Regions from separate parts of the Streptomyces sp. NPDC047981 genome, predicted to be linked through region 1. Evidence: riboswitches for the same ligand, from Rfam matches in the RefSeq annotation. Region 1 holds a riboswitch; the other holds the start of a gene.
What was found. Region 1 has a riboswitch for thiamine pyrophosphate ahead of AB0E14_RS13115 (thiamine ABC transporter substrate-binding protein). Riboswitches for the same ligand answer to the same signal wherever they lie in the genome.

Region 1 (7,315 bases):
AAGGCCGTCGAGGCGCTGCGCATCAAGGGCCAGAAGGGCGTCGCCAAGCGCGAGGGCCGCTCTGCCGAGAACGGCGCCGTCGTCTCCCTCATCGCCGACGACAACACCTCCGGTGTCCTCGTCGAGCTGAAGTGCGAGACGGACTTCGTCGCCAAGGGTGACAAGTTCCAGGCCGTCGCCAACCAGCTGGCCGCCCACGTCGCCGCCACCTCCCCGGCCGACCTGGAGGCGCTGCTCGCCTCCGAGATCGAGGCCGGCAAGACCGTGCAGGCCTTCGTGGACGAGGCCAACGCCAACCTCGGCGAGAAGATCGTCCTCGACCGCTTCGCGCAGTACGCCGACGGCTCCGTCTACGCCTACATGCACCGCACGATGCCCGACCTGCCCCCGCAGATCGGTGTCCTCGTCGAGCTGGACAAGCCGAACGCCGAGGTCGCCAAGGGCGTCGCGCAGCACATCGCCGCCTTCGCGCCGAAGTACCTCACCCGTGAGGACGTCCCGGCCGAGGTCGTCGAGACCGAGCGTCGCGTCGCCGAGGAGACCACCCGCGCCGAGGGCAAGCCCGAGGCCGCGCTCCCGAAGATCGTCGAGGGTCGCGTCAACGGCTTCTTCAAGGACGCCACGCTGCTCGGTCAGCCGTACGCGCTCGACAACAAGAAGTCCGTCGAGCAGATCCTGAAGGAAGCCGGTGTCACCCTGAAGCGCTTCACGCGCATCAAGGTCGGCATCTGAGTCCGTACGCGACGGACACCGGACCCCGGTAGGGTCTGAAGCAGTCGTCCGCGCTCGCGCAGGACGACCGCAGATCTGACGAGGAGGCCATTGCCGTACGGGAAACCGCAAGGACCCACCGGCAATGGCCTTCGTCGTATGTGCACGAGGAGATCTCCATGAACCAGAGCGCCGTACAGGGCGACGACAACCACGGCAAAAAGGCCAGCCGCTTCATGCTGAAGCTGTCCGGCGAGGCATTCGCCGGAGGCGGCGGTCTCGGCGTCGACCCCGACGTCGTGCACAAGATCGCACGCGAGATCGCCGCAGTCGTCCGCGACGGCGCGGAGATCGCCGTCGTCATCGGCGGCGGCAACTTCTTCCGCGGCGCCGAACTGCAGGTACGCGGCATGGACCGGGCCCGCTCCGACTACATGGGCATGCTCGGCACCGTCATGAACTGCCTCGCCCTCCAGGACTTCCTGGAGAAGGAGGGCATCGACTCCCGCGTCCAGACCGCCATCACCATGGGTCAGGTCGCGGAGCCGTACATCCCGCTGCGGGCCGTGCGCCACCTGGAGAAGGGCCGCGTGGTCATCTTCGGCGCCGGTATGGGCATGCCGTACTTCTCCACCGACACCACGGCCGCCCAGCGCGCCCTGGAGATCGACGCCGAGGCCCTGCTCATGGGCAAGAACGGCGTGGACGGGGTCTACGACTCCGACCCGAAGACCAACCCCGACGCGGTCAAGTTCGACGCGCTGGAGTACGGCGAGGTGCTCTCCCGCGACCTCAAGGTCGCCGACGCCACCGCCATCACCCTGTGCCGCGACAACACTCTCCCGATCCTCGTCTTCGAACTGCTCGCCGAGGGCAATATCGCGCGCGCGGTGAAGGGTGAGAAGATCGGCACTCTCGTGAGCGACCAGGGCACCCGGGCCTGAGCCTCGGCTCGAACCGGGTACCTCCCCTCGAGGGGACGGACCAGAGCCCTGCCGGTCGTATCACCGTGCAGGACAAGACGCGACGACACGCAGGAGCAAGTGGTGATCGAAGAGACCCTCCTCGAGGCCGAGGAGAAGATGGAGAAGGCCGTCGTGGTCGCCAAGGAGGACTTCGCCGCGATCCGCACCGGGCGTGCGCACCCGGCGATGTTCAACAAGATCGTGGCCGACTACTACGGTGCGATCACGCCGATCAATCAGCTGGCCTCGTTCTCGGTTCCCGAGCCGCGCATGGCGGTCGTGACTCCGTTCGACAAGAGCGCGCTGCGCAACATCGAGCAGGCCATCCGTGACTCGGACCTCGGCGTCAACCCGAGCAACGACGGCAACATCATCCGTGTGGTGTTCCCCGAGCTCACCGAGGAGCGCCGCCGCGAGTACATCAAGGTGGCCAAGGGCAAGGCCGAGGACTCCAAGATCTCCATCCGTTCCGTGCGCCGCAAGGCCAAGGAGACCATCGACAAGCTGGTCAAGGACGGCGAGGTCGGCGAGGACGAGGGCCGCCGCGGCGAGAAGGAGCTCGACGACACCACCGCGAAGTACGTCGCGCAGGTGGACGAGCTGCTGAAGCACAAGGAAGCCGAGCTGCTCGAGGTCTGATGAACGACTCTTCCTGGGGGGCCCCGGCCGGTTCCGGCTACTGGGGGCCCGACCAGGGGCCTGCCCCGGCGGGTCCCGCATACGATGGGCTGCAGGCGGCGCAGACTCGGCCCATGCCCATCGTGCCCGACGTCCCCGCCGGCGATCACCAGGACGAGCACGGCCGGGGGGCCGCTCAGCCGAGCGGTCCCCTGTTCCGTGACGAGACGCCGAACGAGCACCCGCAGGAGCCCATGTCCAGCCCGAACCGGCCCGCGACCCCGCAGAAGAAGAGCGCGGGGCGCGACCTGGGCGCGGCCATAGGGGTCGGGGTCGGGCTCGGCGCCGTCATCATCGCGTCCCTCTTCATCTGGAAGGCCGCGTTCGTCGGCGTCATCGCCGTCGCCGTCGTGGTCGGTCTCTGGGAGCTCACCTCCCGCCTCCAGGAACGCAAGGGCATCAAGGCCCCGCTCGTCCCGCTGGCGGTCGGTGGCGCGGCGATGGTCGTGGCCGGCTATGTCCGCGGTGCGGAGGGGGCCTGGGTCGCCATGGCCCTGACCGCCCTCGCGGTCCTCGTGTGGCGCATGACGGAGCCGCCCGAGGGCTATCTGAAGGACGTCACGGCGGGCGTCTTCGCCGCGTTCTACGTGCCGTTCCTGGCCACGTTCGTGGCGCTGATGCTCACGGCCGACGACGGCCCGGAGCGGGTCCTCACGTTCCTGCTGCTCACGGTCGTCAGCGACACCGGCGCGTACGCGATCGGCTGGCGCTTCGGCAAGCACAAGCTGGCACCGCGCATCAGCCCCGGCAAGACCCGCGAGGGCCTGCTCGGAGCGGTGGCGTTCGCGATGGCGGCGGGCGCGCTGTGCATGGAGTTCCTGATCGACGACGGCACGTGGTGGCAGGGCCTGCTGCTCGGCCTCGCGGTGGCGGCGAGCGCGACGCTCGGCGACCTCGGCGAGTCGATGATCAAGCGTGACCTCGGCATCAAGGACATGGGCACGCTGCTGCCCGGCCACGGCGGCATCATGGACCGCCTGGACTCCCTGCTGCCGACGGCCCCGGTGGTCTGGCTGCTCCTGGTGCTCTTCGTCGGCACCACCTGACCTGCGCGTTCTGAGGTGAAGGGCCCGTTGCCCACAGGCTGCGGGCCCTTCGCCGTTCCTCCACGGCACCCGTGCCACCATGCCCACGCTCGGAGAACCCACCGGGCGTGGGCCGCGCGTCGCGTCATGCCGCACCTGAGCGGGCTGGTCAGGCGCTTGCGGCCTCTCCGACCACGTCGACGATCCGCGAGACCCACTTCCGCACCTGATGCCACCGGTTGCAGTACCGGCGAGAGCGCCACCACGACCGGTACACCAGCTGTCGCCCGCACCACTTGCACGGCTTCGTACGCTTGCTCTGATCCCCCATGGCCGGTGACTCTAGCGGCCACCTCCGACATCGGCCCGGCCGCGCGGACTGTGGCGCATCACGCAGACGGTGCCCGAACGAGCCCGGTCCACAGGGTGAGCTGCTGTTCCGGGCCGTCCCGGGGCCGCCATCGGGCACCGACGGCCACCACCGGTCACCACCCGGCAGCGCGACGGCCCAGGGACAGTGGGTTCCGTCTGCGACACTGGTACCACCATGCCCAAGCCCGGAGAACTCACTTTCGTCGCCCCGCGCGGAGCCAAGAAGCCGCCGCGGCACCTTGCCGACCTCACGCCCGCCGAGCGCAAGGAGGCCGTCGCCGCGATCGGCGAGAAGCCGTTCCGCGCCAAGCAGCTGTCCACGCACTACTTCGCGCGGTACGCCCACGACCCCGCCGAGTGGACCGACATCCCCGCCGCCTCGCGCGAGAAGCTGCAGGGGGAGCTGCTGCCCGACCTGATGTCGGTGGTCCGGCACATCTCGTGCGACGACGACACCACCCGTAAGACCCTGTGGAAGCTGCACGACGGCACGCTCGTCGAGTCCGTGCTGATGCGGTACCCGGACCGGGTCACCATGTGCATCTCCTCCCAGGCCGGCTGCGGGATGAACTGCCCGTTCTGTGCCACCGGGCAGGCCGGGCTCGACCGGAACCTGTCGACGGCCGAGATCGTGCACCAGATCGTCGACGGCATGCGTGCCCTGCGTGACGGGGAAGTGCCCGGTGGGCCGGCGCGGCTCAGCAACATCGTCTTCATGGGCATGGGCGAGCCGCTCGCCAACTACAAGCGGGTCGTCGGCGCCATCCGCCGGCTCACCGACCCCGAGCCGGACGGGCTCGGGCTCTCGCAGCGCGGGATCACCGTCTCCACCGTGGGCCTCGTCCCGGCGATGCTGCGCTTCGCCGACGAGGGCTTCAAGTGCCGGCTCGCCGTCTCGCTGCACGCCCCCGACGACGAGCTGCGCGACACCCTCGTGCCCGTCAACACGCGCTGGAAGGTCCGCGAGGTCCTCGACGCCGCGTGGGAGTACGCCGAGAAGTCCGGGCGCCGGATCTCCATCGAGTACGCGCTCATCCGCGACATCAACGACCAGGCGTGGCGGGGCGACCTGCTCGGGCGGCTGCTCAAGGGCAAGCGGGTCCATGTGAACCTGATTCCGCTGAACCCGACGCCCGGGTCCAAGTGGACCGCGTCCCGGCCCGAGGACGAGAAGGCCTTCGTCGAGGCCATCGCGTCCCATGGCGTGCCCGTCACCGTCCGTGACACCCGTGGTCAGGAGATCGACGGTGCCTGTGGACAGCTGGCGGCCTCGGAGCGCTGACCTTGTAGTCTGTGCTCGAACACATCTCCATATTCCGACAGGGGAGCGCCACAGCGCTGAGAGTGCGGTCACGGACCGCAGACCCTCTGAACCTCGCCCAGGTCATTCTGGGTAGGAAGTTCGGTCGCAACTCAAGCTGTTGCGCCCTGCCCACCCTCCGGTGGGCAGGGCCGCGTCTCTTCCTGGTCACACCCAGGAGGAATTTCCGTGAGCACCAAGAAGATGGCCGCCGCCGCGATCGCCGCGGCGCTGGGCGTCACCACCCTCGCCGCCTGCGGCACCGAGGACATCAGGGACGCGGCCGGCAAGAGCGGTGAGCCCACGCCGAAGACCGTGACCCTCGTCAGCCACGACTCCTTCAACGCCTCCAAGGAGGTCCTGGCGGAGTTCACCAAGCAGACCGGCTTCACCGTCAAGGTCCTCAAGAGCGGTGACGCGGGCGTCGCCGTCAACAAGGAGATCCTCACCAAGGGCTCCCCGCAGGGAGACGTCTTCTTCGGCGTCGACAACACCCTGCTCTCCCGTGCGCTCGACAACGGGATCTTCGTCCCGTACGAGGCGAAGGGTCTGGACGCGGTCGCGCCCGAGACGCGGCTCGACAAGGAGCACCGCGTCACCCCGATCGACACCGGCGACATCTGCGTCAACTACGACAAGAAGTACTTCGCCGACAAGAAGCTCGCGCCCCCGCAGACCTTCGACGACCTGGCCAAGCCGGAGTACAAGAACCTGCTCGTGGTCGAGAACCCCGAGAAGTCCTCCCCGGGCCTCGGTTTCCTGCTCGGCACCGCCGCCCAGTACGGCGACGACGGCTGGCAGGACTACTGGACGAAGCTCAAGGCCAACGGCGTGAAGGTCGTCGACAGCTGGGAGCTCGCCTACAACCAGGAGTTCTCCGGCTCCGCCGGCGGCAAGCAGGCCAAGGGCGACCGGCCGCTGGTCGTCAGCTACGCCTCCAGCCCGCCGGTCGAGGTCCTCTACGCCGACCCGCAGCCGAAGGAAGCGCCCACCGGCGTCTCCACCGGCACCTGCTTCCGGCAGATCGAGTTCGCCGGGCTGCTGAACGGGGCGAAGAACCCCGAGGGCGGCAAGGCGCTGATCGACTTCCTGATCTCCAAGAAGTTCCAGGAGGACATGCCGCTGCAGATGTTCGTCAACCCGGTGACGAAGGAAGCCCAGCTGCCCGAGCTGTTCACGAAGCACGGTGTGGTGATCGACAAGCCGCAGACCATGGCGCCCGAGAAGATCGCCGAGAAGCGTGACCAGTGGATCCAGTCGTGGTCCTCGACCGTTCTGAAGTAGTCCCCGACCGCCGGGGAAGCGCGGCGCGGCTCGGCCTGATGGTCGTGCCCGTCGCCTTCTTCGCGCTCTTCTTCGCGTGGCCCGTCGCCTCGATCGTCGAGCGCGGGCTGCGCGTCGACGGGGCGTGGGAGTTCGGCCGGTTCGGCGAGACGCTGACCCGGCCGGAGATCCTCGACGTCCTCTGGTTCACCCTCTGGCAGGCGCTCGCCTCCACCGCGCTGACCCTGCTGATAGCCCTGCCCGGGGCGTACGTCTTCGCGCGCTTCGACTTCCCCGGCAAGGGGCTGCTGCGCGCCGTCGTCACCGTCCCCTTCGTGATGCCGACCGTCATGGTCGGTACGGCCTTCCTCGCCCTCGTCGGCCGCGGCGGGCTGCTCGACGAACTGTGGGGCGTCCGCCTCGACACCACCGTCTGGGCCATCCTCCTCGCCCACGTCTTCTTCAACTACGCCGTCGTCGTCAGGACCGTCGGCGGACTGTGGGCGCAGCTCGACCCCCGCCAGGAGGAGGCCGCCCGCGTCCTCGGCGCCTCCCGTTTCACCGCCTGGCGGACGGTGACGCTGCCCGCGCTCGCCCCCGCCGTCGGAGCGGCGGCGCTGATGGTCTTCCTCTTCACCGCCGGCTCCTTCGCCGTCGTCCAGATCCTCGGCGGACCGGCGTACTCCACCCTGGAGACCGAGATCTACCGGCAGACGGTCGACCGCTTCGACCTGACGACGGCCGCCGTGCTCACGATCGTCCAGTTCGTCGCCGTCGGCGTCGTCCTCGCCGTGCACGCCCGGACGGTACGGCGGCGGGAGACGGCCCTGAAGCTCGTACCGCCCGAGCAGACCGCCCGCCGGATCACCGGGATCGGCCAGTGGGCCCTCTTCGGGGGTGTCCTCGTCTCGATCGTCCTGCTGCTCGTCCTTCCGCTCGCCGTGCTGATCGAGCGCTCCTTCGCCACCCCCGACGGGTACGGGCTCGACTACTACCGGGCC
Region 2 (7,315 bases), on a different contig from region 1:
AAGGTGTTGATCTTCGTCGCTCTGGTCGGTGGACTGATCTACGTCGTACGGAAGTTCATGTCCTCCTCGACCTCACGCGAGGACTGGTAGCACGATCTACCCGCCGGTACAGGGGCGTCGGGCGGGCGTTAGCCCGCCCGAGGGACGCGGTCCTGGAAACCAGGGGCAGGCTTAGGAGCTGCCATTAGAGTGGAAAATCTCTGCCGCACCGGGGAAATCCGGCCACGCCTTCCGCGCTGATATTCGCGGATGTCCACCGTCCCGGGCGGGTCCGCCACCGGACCCCACCGGTTCCCGGGCCGCGGCGGGCGCGCGGGGGCGGCCCCCGCGGGCGGGTGCACGGCACCCGTCGTGACGCCTGGGGGTGACCTTTGGCCACGGCTACGCAGTCCGCTGCTCCTACGTTGATCGGCTCGGTGCAGCGGGCACTGAGACTCTTGGAGGCCGTGGGTTCCCACGAGGACGGGGCCCCTGCCAAACAGCTGGCGCGCGAGGCCGGCCTCCCGCTGCCCACCGCGTACCACCTGCTCCGCACCCTGACCCACGAGGGCTATCTACGCCGGGAGAAGGGTGTGTTCGTCTTCGGCGACGCGGCAGGTCGTCTCGCCGGTGGCGGAGTTCTGCAGAATCGTCGCACCAAGATCGAAGACTCTCTCGCGCACTGGCGCGACGAGATCGGGGTCCCCGTCTACTTCGCGATCTACCGCGAGGGCGAGATCGAGCTCGTCGCCGTCGCCGACACCCCCGCCGCACCCGCCGTGGACGAGTGGGCCGACTTCCGCGAGACGGGACACGCGCACGCGATCGGGCAGTGTCTGCTCAGCCAACTGGATTTGAAGAGTCGTCAAGACCACCTCGACCGCCATCCCGTGGAAGCCATCACTCCGTACACGGTGCGTAACCGGAGTGCCCTTTTGGATCGTTTGGGCGGAATGGGGCGAATGGAACCCCTGGTAGAGCGTCAGGAATATGCGCTCGGCACGGTCTGTGCCGCGATCCCCATCACTGCGGGGTCCACGGCGGCCGCCATGGCGATTTCCCTCCCCCTTCACCAGGCAGAACGGTTGCTGCCCGCAGTCGACCGGCTACGGAACGAGATCGGAATGCTCCTCAGTTCCTTCGCGTTCTCTATCAGTATCTGAAAAATCACTCCTTGTGATCTGCTAGCCGTTCCAGCACGATTGCGTCAAGAGGGCCATGGGGGATCATTCCTGGCCGTTTTGATCACGCTTTCAGCAGCCGTGTTTACACAACTGCTCCATCTACTGCGGGGTACATGATGCGAGAGTCGGTTCAGGCCGAGGTCCTGATGAGCTTCCTCGTCTCCGAGGAGCTCTCCTTCAGGATCCCGGTGGAGCTGCGTTACGAGACCCGGGATCCCTACGCGGTGCGAATGACGTTCCACCTTCCCGGAGACGCCCCTGTGACCTGGGCATTCGGCCGCGAGCTGCTGCTCGACGGGATCAACAGGCCGAGCGGCGACGGCGATGTGCACATCGCGCCGACCGACCCCGAGGGCCTTTCGGACGTCGCCATCCGGCTCCAGGTCGGCGGCGACCGCGCCCTGTTCCGGGCCAGCGCGCCGCCGCTCGTCGCCTTCCTCGACCGGACGGACAAGCTGGTGCCGCTCGGTCAGGAACGGACACTGGGCGACTTCGAGGACAACCTCGAGGCAGCGCTCGGTCGGATTCTCGCGGAGGAGAACGCCGGCTGACCGGTCGGCGCGCTCCGGCGCGCTGCGGGGCCGGCGGTCCCGGACGGATCCGGACGGACCCGGTCACCGGACGGCGGCCGGCAGCCGACCCCGGCTACTTCGCCCGGCGCCGGCGCCCGCCCCTGGATGAACGCTTCTCCAGCCCGCCGGCTCGGCCTCGGCCCAGCCCACCCGGTCCGCCCGGTGCGCCAGGTCCGCCCGGCCGGTCCGCCGAGACGACGAGCGCGGCGAGAGCGGTCGTGACCGGCACGGAGGCGACCAGGCCGATCGATCCCACCAGCGTGCGGACGATCTCCTCCGCGACCAGCTCGCTGTTGGCGACGGTCCCCACGCTGCTCTGCGCGATGGAGAAGAGCAGCAGCAGCGGCAGGGCCGCGCCGGCGTACGCGAGGACCAGCGTGTTCACCACGGACGCGATGTGGTCACGGCCGATCCTGATGCCCGCCCGGTACAGCCCACGCGGGCCCAGACGGGGATCGGCCTGGTGCAGCTCCCACACCGCCGAGGTCTGGGTCACCGTCACATCGTCGAGGACACCCAGCGAACCGATGATGATGCCCGCGAGCAGCAGACCGGACATGTCGATGTCCGGGTAGAGGCCGTGGATCAGGCCGGTGTTGTCGTCCGTGTTGCCGCTCAGCGAGGCCCAGCTGATGAAGAACGAGCCGAGCAGACCGATCAACAGCAGCGAGATCAGCGTCCCGAGCACCGCGACGGAGGTCCGGGCGGACAGGCCGTGGCACATGTAGAGCGCGATCAGCATGATCGCGCTCGACCCGACCACCGCCACCACCAGCGGATTCGACCCCTGAAGGATCGCCGGGAGGATGAAGAAGGTCAGCAGCAGGAAACTCACGGCGAGCGAGATCAAGGCCATCACCCCGCGCATCCGGCCGACCAGCACGACCGCCACGGCGAAGATCAGGGCGAGCACCGCCAACGGCACCTTGCGGTTCACGTCCGTCACCGAGTACTGCAGATCACGCGGAGCGTCCGGCGCGTACGCCACCACCACGCCCTGGCCCTCGTCCAGTTGGCGCGGCGCGTCCGGCTGCACGATCTCGGTGAACGTACGGCCCTTGTCCGGACCGCTCGTGACCTCGATCGTCGCCTTCTCGCACTCTCCCTGCTGGGCGTTGACCGCCTCGCGCCCCTGGGGGGTCGAGGTGTCGCCGGTCGGCGGGACCTGGGCGGCGTTCACATCCTGGCAGTCGACCTTCTCCACCGAGACGACCTTGCCCTGGTACGTCTGCCGGTCGAAGCCGACGCCGGTGCGCTCGTGCTCCGGAGCGCCGCCCGGCCACAGCACCACGAGCCCGACCACCACCGCCGTGGCGAACGGGATCAGGACAGCCGCGATGACCCTGCGCAGATGCCGGGAGACGGGCGCGGCCGGCCCATGACTGTGCGTATGGCCGTGCCCGTGACCCGCGTCGCCATGGGTGGCAGGGCCGTCATGACGGTCGGGTTCGGGGGTCTGCTGCTCGGAAGTCACCGACCGATCATCGCAAGAACGGTGGGGGCCCACTGTTCAGCACGGCCGGATTGACGCTAGCGTGGTGACACCTTTGCACACGCGGGAGCTCGGAGCACCGGGCTGAGAGGGCGCTGATCACCGTACACGCGTACTGGACGTACGTACGGGAAGAGGCTGCGCCGACCGCCGAACCTGTTACCGGGTAATGCCGGCGTAGGGAGATCGGTCTCATGACCATTCAGGATGCACGCACGCCTGCCACCAGCGAGAACGACGGCCAGGACGAGCGCAAGCCGGGCTGGCACAAGGGATACGTCGAGGGCTCGCGCCCCGACATCCGCGTGCCTGTCCGGCAGGTGCACCTCACCAACGGCAAGGACGTGACGCTGTACGACACGTCCGGTCCGTACACCGACCCCACCATCGACACCGACGTACGGCGGGGCCTGCCGCCGCTGCGCGAGAACTGGATCATCTCTCGGGGCGACACCGAGGAGTACGCGGGCCGCCCGGTCCGTCCCGAGGACGACGGCATCAAGCACACCTCGCCGCGGGGCGGCGGGCTGAAGAACCTCGACGCCGTCTTCCCGGGGCGGCCGCGGCTGCCGCGCCGGGGCCGCGGCGGCGAGGCCGTGACCCAGCTCGCGTACGCCCGCCGGGGCGAGATCACCCCTGAGATGGAGTACGTCGCGATCCGCGAGAACGTCTCCCCCGAGGTCGTACGGGAGGAGATCGCGGCGGGGCGGGCCGTGCTTCCGGCCAACGTCAACCACCCGGAGATCGAGCCGATGATCATCGGCAAGCGGTTCCTGGTGAAGGTCAACGCCAACATCGGCAACTCCGCCGTCACCTCCTCGATCGAGGAGGAGGTGGAGAAGATGACCTGGGCGACCAGGTGGGGCGCCGACACGGTCATGGACCTCTCCACCGGCCGCAACATCCACACCACGCGCGAGTGGGTGCTGCGCAACTCTCCCGTGCCGATCGGCACCGTGCCGCTCTACCAGGCCCTGGAGAAGGTCGACGGGAAGGCCGAGGAGCTGACCTGGGAGATCTACAAGGACACCGTCATCGAGCAGGCCGAGCAGGGCGTCGACTACATGACGGTCCACGCCGGCGTGCTGCTGCCGTACGTCCCGCTGACCGCCCGTCGCAAGACCGGCATCGTCTCGCGCGGCGGCTCGATCATGGCCGCCTGGTGCCTCGCGCACCACAAGGAGAACTTCCTCTACACGAACTTCGAGGAGCTCTGCGAGATCCTCGCGACGTACGACGTCACGTACTCGCTGGGCGACGGCCTGCGCCCCGGCTCGATCGCGGACGCCAACGACGACGCGCAGTTCGCGGAGCTGCGCACGCTGGGTGAGCTGAACACGATCGCCAAGCGGCACAACGTGCAGACGATGATCGAGGGCCCGGGGCACGTCCCGATGCACAAGATCAAGGAGAACATCGACCTTCAGCAGGAGATCTGCGAGGAGGCGCCGTTCTACACGCTCGGCCCGCTGACCACGGATGTCGCGCCCGCGTACGACCACATCACCTCGGGCATCGGCGCCGCGATGATCGCCTGGTGGGGTACGGCGATGCTCTGCTACGTCACGCCCAAGGAGCACCTGGGGCTGCCCAACCGCGACGACGTGAAGACGGGCGTCATCACGTACAAGATCGCGGCGCACGCCGCCGACCTGGCCAAGGGGCACCCGGGGGCGCAGGAGTGGGACGACGCGCTGTCGGACGCGCGGTTCGAGTTCCGCTGGGAGGACCAGTTCAACCTGGCGCTCGACCCGGACACGGCCCGTGAGTTCCACGACGAGACGCTGCCGGCCGAGCCCGCGAAGACCGCGCACTTCTGCTCGATGTGCGGTCCGAAGTTCTGCTCGATGAAGATCAGCCGCAGCATCACGGAGCAGTTCGGCGGCGACGCGGACGCCACCCCGGCGGAGATCGAGGCCGGGATGCTGGAGAAGTCCAAGGAGTTCGCGGCCTCCGGCAACCGCGTCTACCTTCCGCTGGCTGACTGAGTCCGCGCGAACGAGGCTGACCGACGGCATTCCGGGGGGAGTCGTCGGTCAGCCTTCGCCATGCCGCGGCGCTCCGCGCCGTCCCCTCACGCCGGGCCGGTGTAGTCCGGGCCGGTGGCGTCGGGACTGGTGAAGTCCGGGCTCGTGAAGTCGGGGCCCGTGTAGTCGGGGCTCGTGAAGGTCGGACGGGTCGTGGACGAGCCTTCGTTCGGGCTGGAGAAGTCCGGTCCGCTGTAGCCGATCTTCGGTATGCGGTCGGTGCGGGGCGCGGGCACGGGCGGCGGGGCCGACGGTCCGGGCGCGGCCAGGGCCTCGCGCAGGAACGGCAGGATGCCCCGTTCCAGCAGGGCGCGACGCCATGCCTCCCGGGCGCGGGACAGTTCGTCGTCCTCTTCCCGGTGGTGTGGATCGCTCGCGGCCACCTCCGTGGAGCGGTTGCGCAGTGCCGTGACCAGCAGCCCGACGGCGGCGCAGAACAGTCCGGCGGCGGCGACGGCCCCGAAGAACCAGCCGGCCGTCAGCAGGGTGTCGGCGACCGCGAGCGAGGGCGCGATGAGCTTGAGCACGGCCCCGACCAGCAGGAATATCAGCGCGGCGGGCCCGGCGAGGACCGGCGCGAGGACGGTGACGATCGCGACGATGCCCGCTCCCGGGCCGCCGCTCGCCCCGTCGCCGTCCGCCGTCAGGACGGCGCCCATCACGCTTGTACCGCTCGGTGACCGGGCCTCTTCGCGGACCTTCACGAAGTGGTCGTACTCGACCGCCGCCGCGGCGGTGATCAGGGCCGTCGCGTTCAGCGCCATCGTGCGCAGTTGGCCGGCCGTGAGCCGTTTCCCGATCTCGGCGAGATCCGGATGGTCGTACGCGTTGCGCAGTGCGTCGTCGAGGATGCGCTCGTACTCGGCACGATCCTCGGTCAGCAGGTGCGGAGCCACGTTCATGTGCATCCCCCGATGCTCCGTAGGGCCCGCGTCGACCGTGGAATTTACGGCCGGTCGGGCGGAAACGGAGGAGAGCCTGCTACGGATGGTCCGATCGTATTGCGGTTATGGCACAGGGTGACAGGGGGTTTCCCGAATTCGACTTCCCCGGATGCGGAGCGTTATGCGTCAGCCCTGCAGGGGGAGTTGGACGACCAGCAGCTTTCCGGCCATGGTCACACCGCCGTCCATGGCGATGGCCAGTCCCTCCGCGTACACGTGCGGACCGTCGACGCCCGGGCCGGAGCCGCCCTCGCCGTCCTCGGTGCCGACCTGGCCCAGGAGGTACGGAATGGGGCTGTGGCCGTGCACGACGCGGCTGCCGCCGTAGGTGGCGAGCAGCTCCTGGACCGCCTGGGGGCCGCCGTCGTCCCGGAAGGCGAAGCGCTTGGTGAACTTACGGAACAGGTCCCAGACCTCGTCCGCGTCGTTCCGGTTGAGGATCTCGTGGACGGTCTCGTTGACGTCCTCGATGGTGCTGCCGTAGTCCAGGTAGGCGGTGGTGTCGGAGTGCATCAGCAGGTGCCCGTCCTCCTCCACCACGGCGTCGAGCCGGGACATCCACTGCAGGTGGACGTCCTGGAGCCGGTCCATGTCGTGCTTCTGGCCGCCGTTGAGCAGCCAGGCGGCCTGGAAGGTGGCGGTGCCGGCGCCGGAGTTGACGGGGGTGTCCCCGAAGCGCTTGGCGCCGATCAGGAGCAGTTCGTGGTTGCCCATCAGGGCCTTGCAGTAGCCGCCCGACGCGGCGGCCTCCGCGGAGAGGCGCATGACCAGGTCGATGACGCCGATGCCGTCGGGACCGCGGTCCGTGAAGTCGCCGAGGAACCAGAGCCGGGCGTTACCCGCCGACCAGGCGCCGTTGTCGTCGATGAGCCCCTGCTCGCGCAGGGCGACGACGAGCTCGTCGAAGTAGCCGTGGACGTCGCCGACCACGTACAGCGGGCCGGGGCCCTCGCCGGCGGCCGGGGGGGGCGCGGGGGACGGGACCGGGTCCACGCGGACCTGGACGGTGTCCCCGCGGTTGATCACCGGGAGGTCGCGCTCGGTGGGGGTGTAGCCCTCGGGGAACTCGTCGTCCGGGAAGGCGTTCCCGGGGTGGCCGGGGACGGCCGCGGAGAGC

Region 2: linked by a shared signal. The riboswitch ahead of thiC (phosphomethylpyrimidine synthase ThiC) and the one ahead of AB0E14_RS13115 (thiamine ABC transporter substrate-binding protein) in region 1 are both predicted to bind thiamine pyrophosphate.

What each region holds. Positions count from the first base shown of each region.
Region 1 is NZ_JBEZNQ010000017.1:81,345-88,659, reverse strand. It holds gene tsf (translation elongation factor Ts) at 1-732, shown strand, start outside; gene pyrH (UMP kinase) at 891-1,655, shown strand; gene frr (ribosome recycling factor) at 1,758-2,315, shown strand; gene AB0E14_RS13125 (phosphatidate cytidylyltransferase) at 2,315-3,400, shown strand; gene rlmN (23S rRNA (adenine(2503)-C(2))-methyltransferase RlmN) at 3,927-5,033, shown strand; TPP riboswitch at 5,063-5,169, shown strand; gene AB0E14_RS13115 (thiamine ABC transporter substrate-binding protein) at 5,256-6,335, shown strand; gene AB0E14_RS13110 (iron ABC transporter permease) at 6,374-7,315, shown strand, end outside.
Region 2 is NZ_JBEZNQ010000013.1:15,136-22,450, forward strand. It holds gene AB0E14_RS10460 (DUF5326 family protein) at 1-90, shown strand, start outside; gene AB0E14_RS10465 (helix-turn-helix domain-containing protein) at 372-1,142, shown strand; gene AB0E14_RS10470 (SsgA family sporulation/cell division regulator) at 1,280-1,714, shown strand; gene AB0E14_RS10475 (YibE/F family protein) at 1,809-3,242, opposite strand; TPP riboswitch at 3,281-3,428, shown strand; gene thiC (phosphomethylpyrimidine synthase ThiC) at 3,422-5,215, shown strand; gene AB0E14_RS10485 (hypothetical protein) at 5,302-6,162, opposite strand; gene AB0E14_RS10490 (metallophosphoesterase) at 6,325-7,315, opposite strand, start outside.